One region of the Arthrobacter sp. U41 genome, then DNA from elsewhere that is predicted to be linked to it. Evidence: predicted binding sites of a transcription regulator. Region 1 holds the regulator's gene; each other region holds the start of a gene.
What was found. The regulator HrcA, encoded in region 1, represses chaperone genes, less so after heat shock. The targets are predictions, from matches to a motif close to TTNGCACTCGNNNNNNNCGAGTGCNAA.
Positions count from the first base shown of each region.

Region 2: ASPU41_RS00350 (FmdB family zinc ribbon protein) is a predicted target of HrcA. The motif match lies at 3,811-3,837, and genes of this name have one in related genera.
Region 3: groES (co-chaperone GroES) is a predicted target of HrcA. The motif match lies at 2,604-2,630, and genes of this name have one in related genera.
Region 4: groL (chaperonin GroEL) is a predicted target of HrcA. The motif match lies at 2,817-2,843, and genes of this name have one in related genera.

Region 1 covers NZ_CP015732.1:3,574,370-3,579,942, reverse strand. Annotated here, with positions in the region: gene lepA (translation elongation factor 4) at 1-290, shown strand, start outside; gene hemW (radical SAM family heme chaperone HemW) at 333-1,571, shown strand; gene ASPU41_RS16310 (DUF4870 domain-containing protein) at 1,585-2,004, opposite strand; gene ASPU41_RS16305 (DUF3097 domain-containing protein) at 2,148-2,996, opposite strand; gene hrcA (heat-inducible transcriptional repressor HrcA) at 3,211-4,224, shown strand; gene dnaJ (molecular chaperone DnaJ) at 4,328-5,455, shown strand; gene ASPU41_RS16290 (16S rRNA (uracil(1498)-N(3))-methyltransferase) at 5,458-5,573, shown strand, end outside.
Region 2 covers NZ_CP015732.1:70,577-76,149, reverse strand. Annotated here, with positions in the region: gene ASPU41_RS00360 (AAA family ATPase) at 1-2,421, shown strand, start outside; gene cpaB (Flp pilus assembly protein CpaB) at 2,486-3,085, opposite strand; gene ASPU41_RS00350 (FmdB family zinc ribbon protein) at 3,460-3,723, opposite strand; gene ASPU41_RS00345 (5-formyltetrahydrofolate cyclo-ligase) at 3,871-4,506, opposite strand; gene galU (UTP--glucose-1-phosphate uridylyltransferase GalU) at 4,604-5,521, shown strand; gene ASPU41_RS00335 (GNAT family N-acetyltransferase) at 5,527-5,573, shown strand, end outside.
Region 3 covers NZ_CP015732.1:95,354-100,926, reverse strand. Annotated here, with positions in the region: gene ASPU41_RS00465 (shikimate 5-dehydrogenase) at 8-805, shown strand; gene ASPU41_RS00460 (class I SAM-dependent methyltransferase) at 840-2,081, opposite strand; gene ASPU41_RS00455 (hypothetical protein) at 2,139-2,570, shown strand; gene groES (co-chaperone GroES) at 2,787-3,083, shown strand; gene groL (chaperonin GroEL) at 3,161-4,771, shown strand; gene ASPU41_RS00440 (DUF389 domain-containing protein) at 4,888-5,573, opposite strand, start outside.
Region 4 covers NZ_CP015732.1:2,028,176-2,033,748, reverse strand. Annotated here, with positions in the region: gene ASPU41_RS09410 (ribonuclease HI family protein) at 1-874, opposite strand, end outside; gene groL (chaperonin GroEL) at 996-2,633, opposite strand; gene ASPU41_RS09400 (ABC transporter substrate-binding protein) at 2,951-4,213, opposite strand; gene ASPU41_RS09395 (cold-shock protein) at 4,303-4,509, opposite strand; gene ASPU41_RS09390 (LytR C-terminal domain-containing protein) at 4,730-5,371, opposite strand; gene ASPU41_RS09385 (DUF3263 domain-containing protein) at 5,453-5,573, opposite strand, start outside.

The sequences.
Region 1 (5,573 bases):
GCGTGATGATGACCGGAAAGCTGCGCGAACTCATCCCGCGGCAGCAGTTCGAGGTGCCCATCCAGGCCGCCATTGGCTCCAGGATCATCGCCCGGGAAAGCATCCGTGCCATCCGCAAGGACGTGCTCGCCAAGTGCTACGGCGGTGACATCACCCGAAAGCGCAAACTGCTGGAGAAGCAGAAGGAAGGCAAGAAGCGCATGAAGATGGTGGGCCGCGTCGAGGTCCCGCAGGAAGCCTTCATCGCCGCCCTCACCACGGACGAGTCCAAGGACAAGGCCAAGAAGTAGCGGTGCCGGTGATCACTGTCCACACCCAGGCCGGCGGGGCCCGTGCCTAGCGCCCTGCCGCTGGGCGACCCGGCGCCGCCGGACGGGCTGCTGCCCGGCCAGGCGCTCGATGGCGCCGCGGCCCGGGCTTTCGGGCTGTACGTGCATATCCCGTTCTGCGCCGTCCGCTGCGGTTACTGCGACTTCAACACCTACACCGCCACGGAGCTCGGCGGCGGGGCGTCCCAGGACGCCTACGCCAGCACCGCCGTCGCGGAAGTCGACTTCGCGGCCGCGGCCCTGAGTAGCAGCGGCCTGCCGGCGCGGCCGCTGAGCACGGTGTTCTTTGGCGGCGGAACACCGACGCTGCTCCCGGCCGAAGACCTGGCCCGCATCCTCACCGCCGCCGTCCGGGCCTGGGGCCTCGAGCCCGGCGCCGAGGTCACCACGGAAGCGAACCCCGACTCCGTCACCCCCGAATCCCTGCGGCTGCTCGCCGATGCCGGCTTCACCCGCGTGTCCTTTGGCATGCAGTCCGCGGTGCCGCACGTCCTGAAGGTGCTGGACCGGACCCACACCCCCAGCCGGGTGCCGCAGGCGGTCCGGTGGGCCCGGGACGCCGGCCTCGCCGTCAGCCTCGACCTGATTTATGGAACGCCGGGGGAGTCGCTGGACGATTGGCGCTACTCGCTGGAGACGGCGCTGTCCTACGCGCCGGACCACATTAGCGCCTACGCGCTGATTGTCGAGGAGGGCACCAAGCTGGCCGCGCAGATCCGCCGCGGCGAGGTCCCGGGAATCGACGACGACGACCATGCGGCCAAATATGAACTCGCCGACGAACTCATCTCGGCCGCAGGGCTGTCCTGGTACGAGGTCAGCAACTGGTCCCGCACCCCGGAGCAGGCCTGCCGCCATAACCTCGCGTACTGGCGCGGGGACGACTGGTGGGGGATCGGCCCCGGCGCGCATTCGCACGTGGGCGGCGTGCGCTGGTGGAACGTCAAGCACCCCACCGCCTATGCCAACCGCCTGGGTTCCGGGCTTTCGCCTGCCGCCGGCCGGGAAACCCTCGATTCAGAGACCCGCAACGTGGAGCGCGTCATGCTGGAGGCGCGCCTGAACTCCGGGCTGGAGATCGCCAGCCTGGGCGGACTGGGGGACACCGGACGGCACGCCGTGGCCGGACTCATCGCCGACGGACTTGTGGACCCGGTCTCAGCCTTCCGGGGCAGCCTCGTCCTGACGCTGAAGGGCCGGCTGCTCGCCGACGCCGTGGTCCGCAGGATCCTGCCGGACTAGGCGGGCTGTCCCGCTACTTGATCCAGCGGAGGTTGAACTCGTAGCGGTGCGGCTGGCCGCGGTTGACGTGGATGCCGGCCGCCACCGAGAAGCAGGTCACGGCAATCCAGATGAGCGTGGCCAGGACGGCGAAAATGTTGCCCACCACCGGTACGAACACCAGCAGGTTGCAGAACACGGCAGCAATCGTGGGAGGCAGCGTGAAGTTGAGGGCTTCTTTGGACTCCTGCGCCGTGAACGGGCCGCGGTCCTTGAAGATCAGGTAAATCAGCAGCGCGGGAACGCAGCCCAGGATGCCGCCGAAGTGTGCCAGCGTGGCCCACTGCCGGTCCTCGTTTGCCGTCAGCGGCAGCGCATTTGCGGGAACGCCATGGTACGGAGGCTGGCCATGGCCGGCCTGGTTGCCAGTGTGATCGCGTGCGTTCTCTGCCACGGTGTCGTCCTTCGGATTGCGGTGGTGCGTTGGTGCCTGGAGTTGCCAGGGCTGCGCCGGGTGCACAGCCGCCTTACCAAGAATACTTGCTTGGGCCCGGAATCAAGGATCGGCCCGCTGGCGGGGACCGGCGGAGGCCTGGCTCAGGGAACGGTGAGGAAGTCGATGACCTCTTCGACCCGGCCCAGCAGGGAGGGTTCCAGATCCGCATAGCTGCGGACCGCGCCGAGCAGTTTTTGCCAGCCGAGGCCGACGTCCTCCTTGGTGCTGTGCGGCCAGCCGAAGGCCATCAGGATGCCGGTCTTCCAGTCCACACCGCGCGGGATGACCGGCCACTGCTCGATCCCCAGCACGGCGGGCCGGATCGCCTGCCAGACGTCAACGTAGGGGTGGCCCACGATCAGCACGTTCCCGGCCGCCCCGGGGGAGGCCATCACGGCTGCGGCGATCCGGGACTCCTTGGAGTCCGGCACCAGGTGGTCCACCAGCACGCCGAGCCGGCGTCCGGGGCCGGGCCGGAAGGCGGCCACCGCGCCGGCGAGGTCGTCAATGCCATGCAGCGGTTCAACAACGATGCCTTCCACCCGGAGATCGTCGCCCCAGACCCTTTCGACGAGTTCGGCGTCGTGTTTGCCTTCCACCCAGATCCGGCTTGCCTTGGCGACCTGGGCCCGCTGGCCCTCCACCCGGACAGAGCCGGAGGCGGTGCGCGTTCCCGCGGCCGCCGCGGCGGGGCGGGGCGCCGGCGGCATCAGCCGGATCGGCTGTCCCTCCAGCAGGAAGCCGAAGCCGAGCCTGAAGGACCGCGATTTGCCGCGTCGGTCCTCGAGGGCGACGACGTGCATCCCGCCGGACTTTTCCACCCTGGTGACGGCGCCGACCCAGCCGGACTGCACGTCCTCGAGCACCATTCCGCGCTCCACCGGCACTTCGGGCAGCTGGGCCTTGACGGGGGCGGACAGGTCCTGCGGACCCCAATTCTGGTACGACATCGGCTACACACTGCTTTGCACTCGGATTGCTGCGGCGGGCTGTGCCCGAAAACACCAGCCCCGGGAAGAACGCCTGGAGCGAATCCAATGCTAACAACGCGGCGACTCATATTAGACTGGTTAGCACTTAGGCATGTCGAGTGCTAACACACTGTGTCCGGATCGGCCGGCAAACGGAGGCCGCGGATGCGGCACAGTCGAATGGAGGTGGAGCATGAGCGAACCGCGCAAACTCGAAGTGCTGCGCGCCATCGTGGAGGACTACGTCCATTCACGGGAACCCGTCGGCTCGAAGGCCCTCGTCGAACGGCACCACCTCGGCGTCTCCAGCGCCACGATCCGCAATGACATGGCGGCCCTGGAGGATGAGGGCCTCATTACGGCCCCGCATACCAGCGCCGGGCGCATTCCCACCGACAAGGGCTACCGGCTCTTCGTGGACCAGATTTCGGCGCTCAAGCAGCTCTCCCCGGCGGAACGCCGGGCCATCCAGGCCCTGCTCGAGGGCTCTGAAGACCTCGACGACGTCCTGGACCGCACCGTGCGGCTGCTGTCGCAGCTGACCCACCAGGTCGCCGTCGTGCAGTATCCCCATCTCAGCCGGGCAAAGGTGCGGCACATCGAGTTCGTCCTGCTGGCGCCGCGCAAAGTGCTCGCGGTACTGATCGCGGACACCGGCAAGGTGGAACAGCGGGTCATTGACGTGGGGCAGGACCTTCCCGAGGAGGCCCTGTCCGATCTGCGGACGCGCTTCCTCGGCAGCCTTTCCGGGACGCCCCTGAACCTCTTGCCGCAATCGCTGAAGTCCGTGATTGTCACCTGCCCGCCCGCGCGGCGGGCGGACGCCCAGGCGCTGGCCCGCGGCCTGGAGGCGCTGGCCGCCAGCAGCCGTGAGGAACGGATGGTGATGGCCGGAACTGCCAACCTGGCCCGCTCCAATGTGGACTTCCCGCTGAGCATCGGCCCGGTCCTGGAAGCCCTCGAGGAGCAGGTGGTCATGCTCCGCCTGCTGGGGGACATGGCCGCGGACCCGCGGGGCGTGACCGTCAGCATCGGCCGGGAGAACCCCTACGACGGGCTCGCTGAGGCCTCGGTGGTGGCAACCGGCTACGGCCCGGACGCCACCGCAAAGGTCGGTGTCCTGGGCCCCACCCGGATGGACTATCCGACCACGATGGCCGCCGTCCGGGCCGTCGCCCGCTATCTGTCCAGGATTATCGGCCCCTGACGGACCGCGGCCAGGCCTCCGGCACCAACAGGCACACCGGAGGTTCAACCCCCAAAGACTTCTTGCCACTAACCGGCAGTACAACCAGGAAGAGATACAAATTTTGAGCAGCCACTACGACGTTCTTGGAGTCTCCCGCGAAGCCACGGGCGAAGAGATCAAGAAGGCCTACCGCAAACTGGCACGGAACCTCCACCCGGATGTTAATCCCGGGGATGACGCCTCGGACCGTTTCAAGGCCGTCACACACGCCTACGAGGTGTTGTCCGATCCGCAGAAGCGCAGGATCTACGACACCACGGGCAACGAGAACGGCACCGACAACGGATTCGGCGGCGGCAGCTACTCCGGCCAGGGCTTCGCGTTCCAGGATATTTTCGAAACCTTCTTCGGCGCCGGCGGCCAGGCCGGGCCGGCCTCCCGGGTCCGCCGCGGCCAGGACGCCATGATCAGCGTCCGGATCGAGCTCCGCGACGCCGTCTTCGGCGTCAACAAAAAACTCGAAGTCGAAACTGCCGTCACCTGCCCCACCTGTGAGGGCTCCTGCTGCCGTGAAGGCAGCCACCCGGAGCGCTGCGACATCTGCGGCGGCAGCGGCCAGGTCCAGCGCGCCGTTCGCTCCATCCTCGGCCAGGTCATGACCGCCGCCCCCTGCGGTTCCTGCGGGGGCTTCGGCACCGTGATCAAGGACCCCTGCAACGAATGCGCCGGCCAGGGCCGCATCCGCAGCCGCCGCTCCCTGACGGTCAAGGTCCCCGCCGGCGTCGCCACCGGCACCCGCATCCAGCTCTCCGGCCAGGGCGAGGCCGGACCCGCCGGCGGACCCGCGGGCGATCTCTACGTGGAGATCCGGGTCAACAACGACGCCACCTACGTGCGCGACGGCGATGACCTGCACGCCAGCCTCAACATCCCCATGACAGCCGCAGCCCTGGGCACCGAGCTCACCCTCGACACCTTCGACGGCCGGCAGGAAATCGACGTCAAGGCCGGCACCCAGTCCGGCGAGGTCATCACCCTCCGCGGGCTGGGCGTCACCCACCTGCGCGGCTACGGCCGTGGCGACCTCAAGGTCCACCTGCAGGTGGACACGCCCGCCAAACTCGACGCCGCCCAGGAGGAGCTGCTCCGCCAGCTCGCGAAGCTGCGCGGCGAACAGTTCACCGAGGGAAAACTCGCCGCGAGCGGCGGGGTCTTCTCAAAGCTTCGGGACAGGCTCGGTAACCTGTAGCAGTGAGCAACCCGGTCTTTTTCACTCCCCCCGGAACCCTGGACGGGCTGGCCCCCGGGGCCGTCTTCGTCCTTGACGGGCCCGAAGCCCGGCACGCCGTCACGGTGAAGCGCCTTGG
Region 2 (5,573 bases), 880 kb from region 1:
CTGCGCCGGGTGGCGAAGGAATACGTCCGTCCGGGCGTCCACATCGCCGACCTGCACAGCTCCCTCGTCCTGGTCCAGGAACAGCGGGCCGCGTGGTCCGACTACGCCACGACACAGCGCCATCCGGCCGTGCCGTCGGGCCTAGGGGAGATCATCGCCCTGTACCGGGAGCTGGAAGGGGAGCTGGCCGAGCTGGGCCAGGCCGTCCGGCATACCGCGGCAGGCGGCGAGCTGCACGGAACGCCGTATGAAGAACTTATGGAGCGGCTGGCGCGGCTGGTTGCCGACACCGGGACGCTAGAGACCCTGCCGGAGCGGACGCTCCTGGTGGAGAACATGCGCGAACATGGCCTCGGTGAACTCCTCGCCGATCTTGCCGAGCGCGAGGTACCCGCCGAATCGGTGGCCGCGGAGCTGGAGCTCGCATGGTGGCAGTCCGCCCTGGAAGCCATGATCAGCGGCGACGACTATCTGGCCATGTCCGACGGCGACGCCCTGCGTCAGCTCGAGGCCGAGTACCGTCTCGCGGACAACGCCCACATCGCCAGTGGTGCCGCCCGGCTGCGCTGGAAGCTGGCCGAACGCTGGCGGGCGGCTCTCGCGGAGTACCCGCGCCAGGCCGAACTGCTGCGCAGCCTGCTCAAGGACGGACGGGTCACCTTGTCCGCCCTGACCGGCCAGGCCGCGGAACTGCTGCCGATGCTGGTGCCGGTGTGGTCGGTCAGCCCCTACCTCATGACTGCGGTCTTGCCGGTGGAGCAGCGGTTCGACGCCGTTGTCATCCTCGACGCCGAGGCGACGTCGCTGCAGGCTGTCCTGCCGGCCATCGCCCGCGCCAAGCAGGTTATTGCCTTTGGCGACGACCGTATCGCCAGCCCGCGGACCTTCACCGTCGGTGTGGAGCGGCTTGCCGCCGGCGAGAGCTCCCACCAGGGGGTGGAGAGCGCCTACAAGGCGCTGGCCGCCGTGCTGCCCGTCTGGAACCTGAGAACCGTTTACCGCGCCGTGGATGAGGACCTGGTCCGGCAGCTGAGCAAGGGCTTCTACGACGGCGGACTGCGGCGCTTGCCGGAGGGCCAGTCGGCCACCGGGCTGGACCGCGCCCTCTCGGTGGAGTACCTGCCGGATGGCACGGGACTGCCCAGCGCGGACCAGGACGGTGTCGAATCGGTGGTCGCCGAGGTGAACCGCGCCGTGGAGCTTGTCTTCGAACACGCCCGGTTGCGGCCGCGGACGTCGCTCGCCGTTGTTACCGGCAGCCTGCGGCATGCAGCCCGCATCGGCGAGTCGATCCGGCTGCAGCTGCCCAACTATCCGCTGCTGGCCAGTTTCTTCACTGCCGGGGACGAATCCTTCCGGGTCGTGGACCTGGAACGCGCGCAGGGCTTGGTCCGCGACCACATTATTTTCTCTCCCGGCTACGGCCGCACCCCGCACGGGCGCGCGCTCCACAACCTGGGCCCGCTGTCCGCGGACGGCGGACGGGCCAAGTTTGCCCTCGCCATGACGAGGGCACGCCGGTCCCTGCACGTGCTCAGTTGCTTCCGTCCCGAGGACCTAGACGTGACCCGGCTGAGCCACGGCGCGGTTGACTTCTATGAGCTGCTGGATCGTGAAATCGCAGGCAACACAGATCTTGGCAGCCCGGCATCGCGGGCGGCCGCCAGCGAGCAGGCACTGGGAGCGGACCCGCTCGTGGCGGATCTCGGCGATCGGCTGCGGGCCCGCGGCGCCCGGGTCTGGCACCAGTACGACGGCGTTTTGAACATGGTGGCCGCGGCCGACCCGCTGAGCACGATCGGGCAGGACGACGCCGAGATTCCCCGTCCCGTGGCGATTGAGTCCGACGGCACCGAGCAGTACCGCCGCCTGACCGTCCGTGAACGCAGCAGGCTCCGCCCGCAGCTCCTGGAGCGGCTCGGCTGGCGCTACATGCCACTATGGACCATAGAGGTCTTCACCGATCCTTCGGCCTGTGCCGACCGGATCGGCGGATACCTGGGCCTGGAAAAGCCTGCGGTGACGCACCGGAAGCCGGCGTCGCCGGGTTTCTTCGACGACGACGTCGAGAACCTGGTCAGCGAAGCGCAGGCCTCGGAGGGGCGGGCCCCGTCCGGACGGCCGGACAGCGCGCAACAGAACAGGACGGATCAGGGCAGCAAGGAGGCCGGCGGCATGTACACAGACAGCGATAGCCGGGACAACGGCGAAGCACAGAACAACGGCGAAGCGCAGAGCAACGGCGAAGCGCAGGAGGGCGGCAGGAACGGCGCACCGCAGACGGCCGCCCCGGCGGCAGTCGCGGCCGGCGTGCTGCCGAACAAGGCCGCGGAGGACGACCCGCGGCGCTGGGGCGACGAGCCCGGCGGCTACGACCATGACTCCTGGCTTGAGGAACAGAAACCCCCGCACTGGGGCTAAGGACGTCCCTGCCTTGGCGCCGCGCCGGAACGGGCTCGGGCGAACCTTCGGCCGGGGGCGGCTCTTAGCCATGAGCGGCCCCCACCAGGACGAAGTACAGCTTTCCCTGGTTGGAAGCGCCTGCCAGACGGCGTGCCTGCTCGGCATCGGCAGCCACAACCATGAGTCCCTCGGTTTCCCCGGCCGCCAGCCATTGGCCGGCCTCGCTGGCCTGCCCGGAGGTCCACAGCACCGGCACCGCGGCGGCGAGCACGTGCGAGGTCGCCGGCTGGTCAAAGCCGTTACCGTTGGTCATCACAACGTTGACGAGCTGACCGGGGGAGAGCAACTGGATTGAGGCCGGATCTGCCATCCGCAGTGGCACGGCGGCAGACCCCGGCGGGCTTCCCGCCAGCAGCCCGGGCCCAAGGAGCTGGGAGTCAGAGAGCAACTGGCCCTTGCGAAGGGCCACGGCAAGCTGCGTGCCCTGCAAAGAATCAGTGCTGCCATAGCTGCCGGCGGGGACGAGGCTGCGGGGAACGCTCAGAACCGTCAGATCGTCCGGGCCGAGCATTTTCCCGGCCGGAAGGTCCCGTGCCGCGGCGAAGGCTGGGACGGTGTCGGCAGGGGCCGGTGTCAGCTGTTGAACCGTGAGGCCGGCCGCGAGGCAGAGCAGCAAAGCCACCGCCAGGCGCCGCTGCCTGGCCAGCCAGCGGAGCAGCCGCCGTCGGAACGTCCGGACAGCGGGTCCCGGCCCGTGCGGAGGGCTTCCCGAGTTCGACCGTGGTGAGCGGCGCCCAGCGGAACGGCCGACCCGGAGAAACGATGATCGGCGCGCTGAACCACGGAACAAGACAGGAAGGAACGCCGCGGGGATGATCCCGAAGGGCGGGGCGGGAATTGCTGGGGCGGCCATACCCCGACGCTACGCATCCGCGCGGACATCGGGCAGGCGCGGTTGCGGCTATGTGGACAAATCTGCCGGGGCAGGCAAAGTACTGCGCCGCGGCCGCGGACCCTCAGTGAGCAAGGTAGGGGCGGCCGTAGCCCCCGCAGTACCTAGCTTGCGGAAGCGGAAGCGGCGGCGGGCGCGGGCGTTGCTGCCGGGGCGGGAGCCGGAGCCGGAGCCACTGTGCTGCCCTTGGAGTCGCGGGAGTCGTTCCGGTAGAAGCCGGATCCCTTGAAGACGACGCCAACGCTGTTGAACTTCTTGCGAAGGGTTCCCTGGCACTCCGGGCAGGACGTGAGGGAGCTGTCGGTGAACGACTGCACGATCTCGAAGGCGTGGCTGCAGTCCTTGCAGGCGTATGCATACGTGGGCACTGGAAATCCTCCTCTGGGACAAACGAGCAGGTCCCGTGCTGTCCGGTCGGGATCGGTGCCGAAATAGCTACCGGCAGAATCCGTCCCTTAGCAGTCGCAGGGCCTGAGTGCTAATTCTATCACCCCGGCAGGGAGTCCCCATGAGCCCTAGGGCTGCAACCGGAGCAAACCGCCCGGGGTCAGGGCGGCGGCCACCTTCCGGTCGAAGGACTCTGCCGGGATGCTGCCGGCGGGAAGCACCTCGCCGTCGTACACGACGGCGGCGGTCGGCAGCGAAGGCAGCGGCCCGCCGTCGGACGCCCGGGTCCCGGAGGGGATGACGGCGGACAGGGCGGCCAGGAACTTGTCGTAGTAGCCGCCGCCTTGGCCGATCCGGTTGCCGGACGCGTCGACGGCGGTGGCAGGCAGGAAGATGCCGTCGGCGTTCCGCATGACGTTTGTGTCGTGGCGTTCCCCGGCGGGCTCCTGGATCGGTGCGTAGCGGCTCCGGGCGTATTCTGAGGCCGGCGTCCAGTACACCCAGCTCAGCCCCAGCCCTGTTTCGCAGGCCGGCAGCAGGATGCGGTGCCCCGCGCCGTGCAATGCTGCCAGCAGGGGAAGGGTGGGCGGCTCGGAACCCACACCAAGGTAGGCGGCGAAAGTGCCTGCGTTGCCGCCGGTCAGGCCCGAAGCCCAGGCGAGCCCGTGCATGGCAATGCCGGCTCCGGCGCTTTCCAGATCCGCCTGCGTCAATGCGGCACGCCTGGCCCGGTGTCCGGCCCGGATCTCTTGCTTCGACGCCATGAGGCCCCGTCCCTCCTAGTGCTGGGGCCCGGGAAGCAGCGGTTCCTGGCCCCGCGAATGATTACGCAATGTTTGGTCCCTCCGTTAGATTAGTCGAGTGACTACACCTAACGCCCCCGTCCGCAAGGCCGTCATTCCCGCAGCCGGCCTCGGAACCAGGTTCCTCCCGGCCACGAAGGCCATGCCCAAGGAAATGCTGCCCGTCGTTGACAAGCCCGCCATCCAGTATGTCGTGGAGGAAGCCGTCAAAGTCGGGCTGAACGACATCTTGATGATCACCGGGCGCAGCAAGCGCGCGCTGGAGGACCATTTCGACCGCGTCCCCACCCTGGAAGCCACGCTTGCGGCCAAGGGCGACATTGCCAAGCTCGAGTCCATCCAGGCTGCCAGCAATCTTGGTGACATCCACTACGTGCGCCAGGGCGATCCGATGGGCCTGGGCCACGCCGTCCTCCGTGCAAAGCAGCACGTGGGTTATGAGCCGTTTGCGGTCCTGCTGGGCGATGACCTGATCGACGCCCGTGACGACCTGCTGAGCACCATGATCGAGGTTCAGGCGAAAACCGGCGGATCAGTGATTGCACTGATTGAGGTAGAGCCCTCCGAGATCAGTGCCTACGGCTGCGCCGACATCGAACCGATCGGCGGCGAAGACTACGTCCGGATCAAGCACCTGGTCGAGAAGCCTGACGTCGAGGATGCCCCGTCCAACCTGGCCATTATCGGCCGTTATGTCCTGCACCCGGCGGTCTTCGAAGTCCTCGAACGCACCGAACCCGGGCGGGGCGGCGAGATTCAGCTCACCGACGCGCTGCAGGAGCTGGCAGCCGGTGACGGCGAAGGCTATGGCGTGTACGGCGTGGTCTTCCGCGGCCGCCGCTACGATACCGGCGACAAGCTCAGCTACCTTAAGGCCTGTGTCCAGCTTGCCTGCGACAGTGACGACCTGGGTCCCGGACTGCGGGAGTGGCTGCCGGGCTTCGCTTCGAGTCTCGCTCCAAGCCTGACCAAGTAGTTCCGGTGGGGGGCGGCTTCAGCTGGCCGGTCACGCTGGAAAGCGGCGACCT
Region 3 (5,573 bases), 910 kb from region 1:
TAAAGACATGACCCTCTGCATCTCGCTCTCGGCCCGGCCGAGCAACAACGGGACGCGTTTCCACAACCACCTGTACGACCAGCTCGGCCTGAACTGGATCTACAAGGCCTTCGCCCCCACCGATCTGGCGCAGGCGATCGCCGGCGTGCGGGGCCTCGGAATCCGCGGCTGCGCCGTGTCGATGCCGTACAAGGAGGAGGTCATTGCGCTCGTGGATGTAATGGACCCGTCCGCGAAAGCCATCGACTCGGTCAACACCATCGTCAACGACGGCGGCACGCTCACCGCCCACAACACCGACTACACCGCGATCGAGCAGCTGCTGCAGCGCAATGCCGTGCCCGCCTCGTACTCGGTGCTGCTGAAAGGCGCCGGCGGCATGGCAAAGGCCACCGCCGCGGCCCTGCGCGACGCCGGGTTCCGGGACGTCACCGTGATCGCGCGCAACGAGGAGGCCGGGCGGGCGCTCGTCGGGCTCTACGGGTTCGCCTGGCGCGCCGACGTCGGTTCCCTGACGGCCGACATGATCATCAATGTCACGCCCGTCGGGATGGCAGGCGGGCCGGACGCCGGCTCGCTGTCCTTCCCGCAGGAGGCGGTGGATGCCGCGAAGGTGGTGTTCGACGTCGTCGCGCTGCCGGCCGAGACCCCGCTGATCAAGGCCGCCCGGGCGGCCGGCAAGACTGTGATCACGGGTGCGGAGGTGGCGACCATCCAGGCACTGGAGCAGTTTGTGCTGTACACCGGGATCCGGCCCACCGACGAGCAGGTCCGGGCAGCCGAGGACTTCATGCGGGCCCAGTAGCCTGCCGGAAATCCGGGAATCCGGCCGCCCGAACTCAGACCGGTTCCACCGAGATGGCCACCCGCTCCTCGCCGATCCTGGTGAGGACCAGGGTGGCCGTCTTCTTGCCGTTCTTGCTGCCGCCGGTCTTCCCTCCGGTCTTCCCTCCCGGGAGGAGCTGTTTGCGCAGCTCCTCCGGAGTGACCGAGGTGCCGCGCTTCTTGATATCCAGCACGCCGATGCCCTGGTCCTTGACCCAGGCCTTGAGCGCCTTGACGTTGTAGGGCATCACGTCCAGGACCCTGTAGGCCCGGGCAAAGGGGGTGTCCCGCAGTTCCGGGGCGCAGATGTAGGCGATGTGCTCGTCCACCAGGTGCCCGCCCAGCTGGAGCGCGACGTCGGCCACCAGCCCGGCGCGGATGACGGCACCGTCGGGTTCGTAAAGGTAACCCTCGACCGGCCCGACCGGGGCGACCGGGCCGCCGTCGAAGTCCTCGGCGCTGCTGAGCTCCGCCGCGCCCGCGGGGCCGAGCAGAAGGGCCGCCCGCCGGACCCCGGGACGCCGGACCGCATTGAACCACAGCGCCACTTCGGTGACGTCCCCGCCCACCGAAACCCACTGGGCTTCGCAGTCCTTGGGAACCGAATCGTGGGGCATGCCCGGGCCCATCTTTACCCCTACCGCCAGGCCGTCGCCGGCGAGGGCCTCGACGAAGGACAGCGGCGGGGAGAAGTCCTCCGGATCCCAAAGCCGCTTCGTTCCCGAGGTGGAGGTGGTCCGTCGCGCCGGGTCCAGCCAGACGCCGTCGATCCCGTCGAGGGCAAACGTCGTCGCATCGGAGTGGACCACTGTGGCGTTCCGGAACGGGATCAGGTTCATCGTGGCGCAGGCAGCCGTCGTCTCGTCCATTTCCACGGCCGTGACCTGGATGTCCAGCGAGGCCAGTGCCATGGCGTCGGCGCCGAGGCCGCAGCCAAGATCAGCCACATGCTGCACGCCGGCTTCCGCGAAGCGCTGCGCGTGCCTTGCCGCCACGGTGAGCCGGGTGGCCTGCTCCAGACCTGCCTGGGTGAAAATCATCTGACGGGCGAACTCGCCGAACTTGGCTTCGGCCTTGGTCCTCAGCCGCGACTGGGTGAGCACGGCGGAGACGAGCTCGGGGGAGTGGCCGGCCTTCCGGAGGGAGGCGTTGAGACGGAACGCGTCGTCCTCCCGGTACGGGCCAAGTGACGCCAGCAGCTCCCAGCCCTTGGGGTTGAGCAGCGGGGCAATCTGGTCCTGCGGTGTGTCAGCCATGGAATCAAGCCTAGTTCAGCGCGTGCCGGGAGCCGTCCGCCCGATAAGGTGGTCGGCATGGATGACAGCGGCACGGCAAAGAGCTTCACGGACGAAAGCTACCCGGAAGACGGCGCCGCAGACCGGGACGCCGGGGGCGGCCGTCCCGCCCGCCAGGGACTGGCCCGCTACGCCCGGCCGGCACTGATCGCCGGCGGCGTCATCGCCGTCGTCTGCGTGGCCCTCCTGGTGATCATCTTCCTCCTGGACTCCTTCAACGCCACCGTCTATTCCGTCGGCGGCAAGGCCGTCACGGACGCCACCGACGAGGCGAAAGCCATCCGCGAGAGCTACGCCGCGGTCCGAATCGGCGGCATCGTATTCCTGGCCCTTGGAACTGCCCTGGCCGCGGCGGGAGCGCTGGTGCTGTACCGGCACCGGAACGAGCCGGACCCCGATGGCGCGGACAACGGTGAAGACGTCGACTTCGAGGACCTCGGCGGACGCTAGCCGGGCCGCGGAGCGTTCACCGGGAACGTAATTCTGGCACTCGCCTTGACCGAGTGCTAACTCCTTACATAGAGTCGTCATTAGCACTCTCCCTAGGAGGGTGCTAACACCTGAAGCTTTATCAGCCAGGCTGCTGCCGGCACCGCGACGACGGTCTGTACGCCTTGGCCCCACAGCTTTAATGTCCACGAATTTGCTGACGAAAAGGAGAGGTCATTGTCGGTCTCTATTAAGCCTCTTGAGGATCGTATTGTTGTCCGCCCGCTCGAAGCCGAGCAGACCACGGCTTCCGGCCTGGTTATCCCGGACTCCGCGCAGGAAAAGCCGCAGGAAGGCGAAGTTGTTGCAGTAGGCCCCGGCCGCTTTGACGACAACGGCAACCGCGTTCCGATCGACGTCACCATCGGCGACGTCGTGATCTACTCCAAGTACGGCGGAACTGAAGTCAAGACCGGCGGCACCGAGTACCTCGTGCTCTCCGCCCGCGACGTCCTGGCGATCGTCGTAAAGTAACTCTCTTGGACCCCGCGCCGCCGATCCTTCTTTGACGGGTCAGTTGCGCGGGGTTCTGTCTTTGAAAGGACAAAACCATGGCAAAGCAGCTTGCGTTTAATGACGCTGCCCGCCGGTCGCTTGAAGCCGGCATCGATAAGCTCGCCAACACGGTCAAGGTGACGCTTGGCCCCCGCGGCCGCAACGTCGTGCTGGACAAGAAGTGGGGCGCCCCCACGATCACCAACGATGGTGTCACCATCGCCCGTGAAGTAGAGCTGGACGACCCGTTCGAGAACCTTGGCGCGCAGCTTGCCAAGGAGGTCGCCACCAAGACCAACGATGTTGCCGGTGACGGCACCACCACGGCCACCGTGCTGGCGCAGGCTCTGGTCAAGGAAGGCCTCCGCAATGTTGCGGCCGGCGCCGCCCCGGGCCAGATCAAGCGCGGCATCGAGGTCTCGGTTGAGGCCATCGCCGCCCGCCTGCTCGAAAACGCCCGCCCGGTCGAAGGCGACCAGGTCGCCAACGTCGCTGCGATCTCCGCGCAGAGCGACGAGATCGGCGAGCTCCTGGCCGAGGCATTCGGCAAGGTCGGCAAGGATGGTGTGATCACCATCGAGGAATCCTCCACCACGCAGACCGAACTGGTCCTCACCGAGGGCATGCAGTTCGACAAGGGCTACCTGTCCCCGTACTTCGTCACCGACGCGGAACGCCAGGAAGCAGTCCTCGAAGACGCGCTGATCCTGATCAACCAGGGCAAGATTTCGTCCGTCCAGGACTTCCTGCCGCTGCTGGAAAAGGCGCTGCAGAGCTCCAAGCCGCTCTTCATCATCGCCGAGGACGTCGACGGGGAGGCACTCTCCACGCTGATCGTCAACCGCATCCGCGGCACCCTGAACGTCGTTGCCGTCAAGGCGCCGGGCTTCGGTGACCGCCGCAAGGCCATGCTGCAGGACATCGCCACCCTCACAGGCGCACAGGTTGTCTCCCCGGAACTGGGCCTCAGCCTGGACACGGTCGGCCTTGAGGTGCTGGGCACCGCCCGGCGCATCACCGTCACCAAGGACAACACCACCATCGTTGACGGTGCCGGTTCGGCAGAGGACGTCGCAGCCCGGGTTTCCCAGCTGCGCGCCGAGCTGACCCGCACCGATTCCGACTGGGACAAGGAAAAGCTGCAGGAACGCCTGGCCAAGCTGGCCGGCGGCATCGGCGTGATCAAGGTTGGCGCTGCCACCGAGGTCGAGCTGAAGGAAAAGAAGCACCGCATCGAGGACGCCGTGTCCTCGACCCGCGCTGCCCTTGAAGAAGGCATCGTTGCCGGCGGCGGCGCCGCCCTCATCCACGCCCTCAAGGCGCTCGATGAGGACCCTGCCGTCCAGGCCCTCGAAGGTGACGCGGCTGCTGCTGTCGGCATCGTCCGCCGGGCACTGACCCAGCCGCTGCGCTGGATCGCCCAGAACGCCGGCTTTGACGGCTACGTCGTCGTCGCCAAGGTGGCCGAATCCGCCAACAACCAGGGCTTCAACGCCAAGACCGGTGAATACGAAGACCTGATCGCCGCCGGCGTCATCGACCCCGTGAAGGTGACGCGTGCGGCCCTCCGCAACGCGGCGTCAATCGCGGCGCTGGTGCTCACCACGGAAACCCTCGTGGTCGAGAAGCCCGCCGAGGAAGACCAGCACGCAGGACACCAGCACTAAGGTTCACCCGCGGCGCCTTCGCCGGCGCCGCAGCTTCACCAGGACCGGCTAAACGAAAGACCGGACCAGCACCAGCTGGTCCGGTCTTTCGTTGCGTGTGGCCTGGTCAGCCCAGGTCAGCCTTGGGAGCGCATGGCCTTCCGCCGCAGCCGCAGGGCGGCGCCGCGCGGAAGACGCTTGGTGACGAGCCGGTAGAAGACCAGCACGGCAGCCGCGGACGCCACGATTCCGATGAGGTTCAGTCCCAGCTGAAGGGCCGAGTCGGCCGCCTTCTGGTACTCGCCCAGGACCAGCGCCACAGCCACAAACCCCGCCGCCGGTACCGTCGTCACGGAGATGAAGACCCCGATCAGCGCAGCGGACCGCCGGCTGATCACGGACAGCATCCCGGCGGTCCCGGCCAGCACGGCAACGATTAGCGAATACGGCCCCGGGTGATAGATGAATTCGACCGCGGATCCGCGGTCCAGCACGTCGGAGGGAAAGAGTCCCAGCGGCACGGACAGCCACGCCGTGAGGGCTGCCGCCAGCATGGCGACGGGGAAGCCGATGCCAAGCGCCAGGGCCGCGCGGCGTCCCAGCTGCCATTGCCGCCGCACCAGTGACACAGCCAGGGCAGCCAGCGGGCCGAATTCCGGTCCCACCGCCATGGCCCCGACAATGGCGATGGTCGAATCCGTGACGATCCCGATGGCCGCCAGCTGGGTTGCGAGAATCAGGAACGCGAGATAGCTCCACGTGAGCCGCGAGTCCTCGCCGGTCTGCCGCGACACCTCGTCCCAGATCACGGCGTCCGCGCCTT
Region 4 (5,573 bases), 1.5 Mb from region 1:
GCTCGCCCAGCCGGTCTGCGCCCAGCAATTCCAGCTCGGCGGGGGCGCCCGGATTCTCTTCCAGGGACATCATGATGGCGTCCCTGGTCCAGATCCGGCCCGAGCTGCCAATCTCGGTGAAATCCGGGTGCAGCAGCACACCGGTACGTCCGAGGTCGGCGCGCGTTTCCGGCAACAGGAGTTCGCGCTCGAGTGCCTCAACGATGGCTTCCGGGCTCGCGTCCGTCCCCGGGGCGGGGGTGGTGTCCTCGTCGAGCTCGCTGAAGAGGTCGGGCTCGTCGAAGAGCGTCGGTGCGCCGAACAGCTCGTGCTGGCCGGACAGTGCCGCTGCCTCGGGAGCTGCCTGCGCTGCCGCGGTTGCCGCCTGCGCGGCCGCGGGTGCCGCCTGGGCCGCCGGTGCCGCAGCCCCGGCGCCGAACCCGGGGCCCTGGCGCACCGCTACGCCCTGCTGGTAGGCCGTGGCAGCGGCCCGGGCGCGGTCATCCGCGGCCTCGTTAAGGTCATGCCCGGCGTGGCCCCGCACCCATTCGAACTTGTATTTGCGGCCGACCAGCGCCTGGTCGATCTCCTTGAGGAGCTCGACGTTCATCACCGGCTTGCCGTCGGACTTGCGCCACCCCTTGCGCTTCCAGCCGGGCATCCATTTGGTGACGGAGTTGATGACGTACTGGCTGTCGCAGAGAATGTGCAGATCCTCGGCCGGCAGGTGCGCGGTGCAGCGGAAGAGATCCAGGACGGCCATGAGCTCGCCCATGTTGTTGGTGCCGTGCGGCCATCCTCCGGCCCGCCAGCAGTCATCGTTCACGTACCAGGCCCATCCGGCCGGGCCGGGGTTTCCTAAAGCCGAACCGTCGGCTGCTGCTGTAATCGTCACTGCACCATCCTGCCAGACCGGGCGGTCGCTTAACGCCGACGGCGGCCCCGCCCGAAGGAGGGACCGCCGTCGTTGAACTGGACGTTCAGCGCTGAACTAGTCAGCGCCGGAGGCCGGGTGGTTAGAAACCGCCCATGCCCCCCATGCCGCCCATGTCGTCGCCGCCGCCCATGGCCGGGGAGTTCTTCTCCGGCTTGTCGGCCACAACGGCCTCGGTGGTAAGGAACAGGCCGGCAATGGAAGCCGCGTTCTGCAGGGCAGAGCGGGTGACCTTGACCGGGTCATTGATGCCGGCAGCCAGCAGGTCGACGTACTCGCCGGTTGCTGCGTTCAGGCCGTGGCCTGCAGGCAGGCCGCGGACCTTGTCGACGACAACGCCCGGCTCCATGCCTGCGTTGAAGGCGATCTGCTTCAGCGGGGCGTCGATGGCAACGCGGACGATGTTCGCACCGGTTGCCTCGTCGCCTTCGAGCTGCAGGTTGGCGAATGCCTTGGCACCGGCCTGGATCAGGGCAACGCCACCGCCGGCGACGATGCCCTCTTCGACAGCAGCCTTCGCGTTGCGGACAGCGTCCTCAATGCGGTGCTTGCGTTCCTTGAGCTCAACTTCGGTTGCGGCACCGGCCTTGATGACTGCAACGCCGCCGGCCAGCTTGGCCAGGCGCTCCTGCAGCTTCTCGCGGTCGTAATCGGAATCGGAGTTCTCGATCTCGGCGCGGATCTGGGAAACGCGGCCAGCAATCTGGTCAGCGTCGCCTGCGCCCTCGACGATGGTGGTCTCATCCTTGGTAACAACGACCTTGCGGGCGCGGCCCAGGAGTTCGAGTCCGGCAGTCTCAAGCTTGAGGCCGACTTCCTCGGAGATGACCTGGCCGCCGGTGAGGATGGCGATGTCCGCGAGCTGCGCCTTGCGGCGGTCGCCGAAGCCCGGAGCCTTGACGGCGACGGACTTGAAGGTGCCGCGGATCTTGTTGACGATCAGGGTGGCCAGGGCCTCGCCCTCGATGTCCTCGGCGATGATCAGCAGCGGCTTGGAGGACTGCATGACCTTCTCAAGGACAGCAACCAGTTCCTTGACGTTGGAGATCTTCGAGTTGACGATCAGGATGTACGGATCCTCGAGGACCGTTTCCTGACGCTCGGCGTCAGTGACGAAGTACGCGGAGATGTAGCCCTTGTCGAAGCGCATGCCTTCGGTGAGCTCCAGCTCGAGGCCGAAGGTGTTCGACTCCTCGACGGTGATGACGCCTTCCTTGCCGACCTTATCCAGGGCCTCGGCAATCAGTGCGCCAATCTCGTTGTCACCGGCAGAGATGGACGCGGTGGCGGCAATCTCTTCCTTGGTTTCGATTTCCTTGGCGGAGGCCAGGAGCTCGCGGGTGACGGCTTCGACAGCCTTTTCGATGCCGCGCTTGAGGGACAGGGGATCAGCGCCGGCCGCGACGTTGCGCAGGCCTTCCTTGACCAGGGCCTGAGCCAGCACGGTTGCGGTGGTGGTTCCGTCGCCGGCGACGTCATCCGTCTTCTTGGCAACTTCCTTGACCAGCTCGGCGCCGATCTTCTCGTAAGGATCGTCCAGCTCGATCTCCTTGGCGATGGATACACCATCGTTGGTGATCGTGGGGGCGCCCCACTTCTTTTCGAGGACGACGTTGCGTCCACGCGGGCCGAGGGTGACCTTGACGGCGTCGGCGAGGATGTTCAGGCCCCGCTCAAGACCGCGGCGTGCCTCTTCATCAAATGCAATGATCTTGGCCATAACGGCAGTAGTCCTTTCGGGACAGTCGTTAAGAATGAACCTTTGCTGCGGTGCCCGCGACGGACGATCCTTGCCCTGCGGCCTCTGTATGCCGCCGGGCCAGGGATCTCACCCCAGCCAGGTGTTTCTTTCGCTCCTGGATCGGCTGCTTCCACTTCGCGGCCGGGTGAACCGGGCGTTGTTTTAGCAGTCAATACGCGGGAGTGCTAACTCAATAATTAGCACTCCCCCGGGGAGAGTGCAAGCAGCAGCTGCGCGGGAGTGCCCGGCACCGGCCTGCTGGCGGCCCGCTGCACGACGCAATACGCTACGGGCGATTAACTCCCGCTGCTGCCGGCTGTTTCGCTGCCGCTCATGATCGCCCTGTTGTCCGGCCCATAGCGGTAGAGAACGTAGTTTGCGGAGGTGATGTCACCGCTGGAGTCGAAGCTGATCCGCCCGGACTCCCCGTCGTAGTCGGGGCGTTTGCCGGCCCGGATGGCGTCGAGGCACTCCTGGTAGCTCTTGCAGACCGTGGTGTCGCCGTCGGGCACGGCGCCCCCGGTGGTCGGGACGTTGCCGCCCGAGACGGCAATCAGGCTGGCAGCAATCGAGGTTCCGGCGTCATCCTGGGCAGCGGCGGCCGCGATGGCGGCGAGGTTGACGGCGTCGTAGGTCTCTGCGGCAAAGGTCATGTCCTTCAGCCCTGGATCCACGGAGACCAGCTCGCCCTGGAAGTGTGCGGAGGCGAAGGTCCCCGGAAGGATCCCGCGCGCTCCGTCGAGGGCCCTGGAACCAAGGCCTGAACCGTACTGGTTGACCGCGCCGTCGCTGAGGATGAGCTTTTTTCCGGACAGGCCGGCGTTGTTCAGTTCGGCGATGGCGCCCTGGGCGCCGGTGCGGGAGACCAGCACGACGGCGTCCGGTGCCGCTGCCTTGGCGGCGGCGGCAGCCTGCTGCGCCTGGCCGGGGGTGAAGCCTGCGACGGCGACGGGCCCGAGGCCGGCATCCTTGGCCGCGGCGGCGACTGCGTTGGACACATCCTTGCCGTAGGCGCCTTCCTCGTACACGACGGCAATGGTTGCCGCGCCGCTGTCCCTGGCGAGCTTGACGAGAACGGGGGCCTGCGCGATGTCGGCTGCGGAGGTACGGAAGTAGTAGCCGTGGCTCTCATAGCTGCTGAGCCTGCTGGCGGTGTTGGCGGGGGAAATCATCGCGATCCTGGCGTTGGACAGCACGTCGATGGCGGCGGGCGCCCGGCTGGAGTCCGTCGGGCCGATGACAACGTCGGCTTTGGCCGCCACCAGGGCTTTTGCCTGCGCTGCCGCGTCCGCGCTGATGGTCTCGGGGAGCAACTCCACCGGTTTGCCCTTGTGGCCGCCCGCAGCGTTGATTTCCTTGACGGCGAGCTTCGCGGCGGCCAGCTGGGGGGCATTGAGGAAGTTCTGCGGGCCGGTGTTGTCGAGGACCAGGCCGATTCTCAGGGTGCCGTCGCCGCTGGCATCGGCCTGCTGCACGCGGGCGCCGCCTGTTGGTCCCAGGCACGCGGTCGTGGTCAGTGCCGCAACCGCCGCGACGGCCACGGCGCGCGCCGGCCGCAGCGTCCCGGACCGGCGTCGGGCCGTGGTGCCGGCGTCTTGGGCAGCGTCCGTTCCGGCCGGACCCTGCGACGCGTGTGCGAGGGCGAAGATCACGGGGCGGGCCGGACGCTTTCGGCCTGCGGGCCCTTCTCGCCCTCGCCGACTTCGAGTTCCACACGCTGCCCCTCGTCCAGGGCACGGTGGCCCTCCCCGGCGATCGCCGACCAGTGCACAAACACGTCGACCCCGGAGCCGTCCACGGTAATGAAGCCGTAGCCCTTTTCGGCGTTGAACCATTTGACGGTTCCCAATGCCATGGTGTTCACACTTTCAGTTGACTGGCGGGCGGCCCACCCCAATGTGCGCCGCGGAATGCGACACGCAGAATGCAAACGCAGCATGCAGACAGGGATGCAAGACGCAGAACACAAACGCAGTCCGCAAATACTCTACCCACAGCCTCCGTGCGGAGCGCGGGGCGCGGGCGGGTCGGGCGGGTCGGGCGGCTAACGGTTATTCAGGCGTAACCGGCGCGGGCTACCGGAAGCCCGGCGCCAGCACCACAACGAGCGGCAGCTGGAATTCGGCCGAGTCAACCGCGGCCGGGATGCCAAGAAGTTTCCCGAGGGCCTCGGCGTTGCTCTTTTGCGTGGCGCCGCTGTAGAAGATGACGGAGCGCTGCTGGGGCACACCGCCCCAGTTTCCGAGCGTGCCGACTGTCCAGCCGGCGGTGGTGATGGTTCCGCCCACGCGGTTGGCCAGGCCTGCGGTGGTGGTGGCGTTGTAAACCGCAACCGGCTGGCTCTTGTCAACAGTGGCAGCGGCGGCGGCAGCCGCGGGGGCTGCAGACGGGGTGGCGGAGGGTGTGGCAGTCGCGGAGGGCGTCGCGCTGGCCGCGGGGCTGGCGGATACCGGGCTGGAGGCTGTGGGGGCGGGGGACGCAGCGGCGCTGCTGCCGCCCTGCCCGGCCGTTACCGCCAGGGTGGTCCCGGGGGAGGAAAGTCCGAGGTTGGGAAGGATCAGGAACGCCACGAGGCCGACGGCCAGGGATGCGGCGCCGACGGCCAGGATGGGGCCCAGATGGCGGCGGCGGCGGGATTCGGCGACTGCGCGGTGAACACCCTGACGGGTGGAGGTCTCCGGGACCCGATCAAATTCATCCCGAGCGTATTTGGTCATGGTAAAAACGACGTCCTTGCTGATTTCTGATCCATTGCCCGCACCGGCTTCCGCGCAGGAATCCGTGCACCCGGTGGCACTTTACGCGTCCGAGCCCAGGCGGCGGGCGGTGCGCGCACGTTGGCGTGACGTACGTAGTCTACGCAATCTCTTCACCAACATGGGATCGTGGGCCAGCGCATCCTCGGTGTCAATGAGGGCA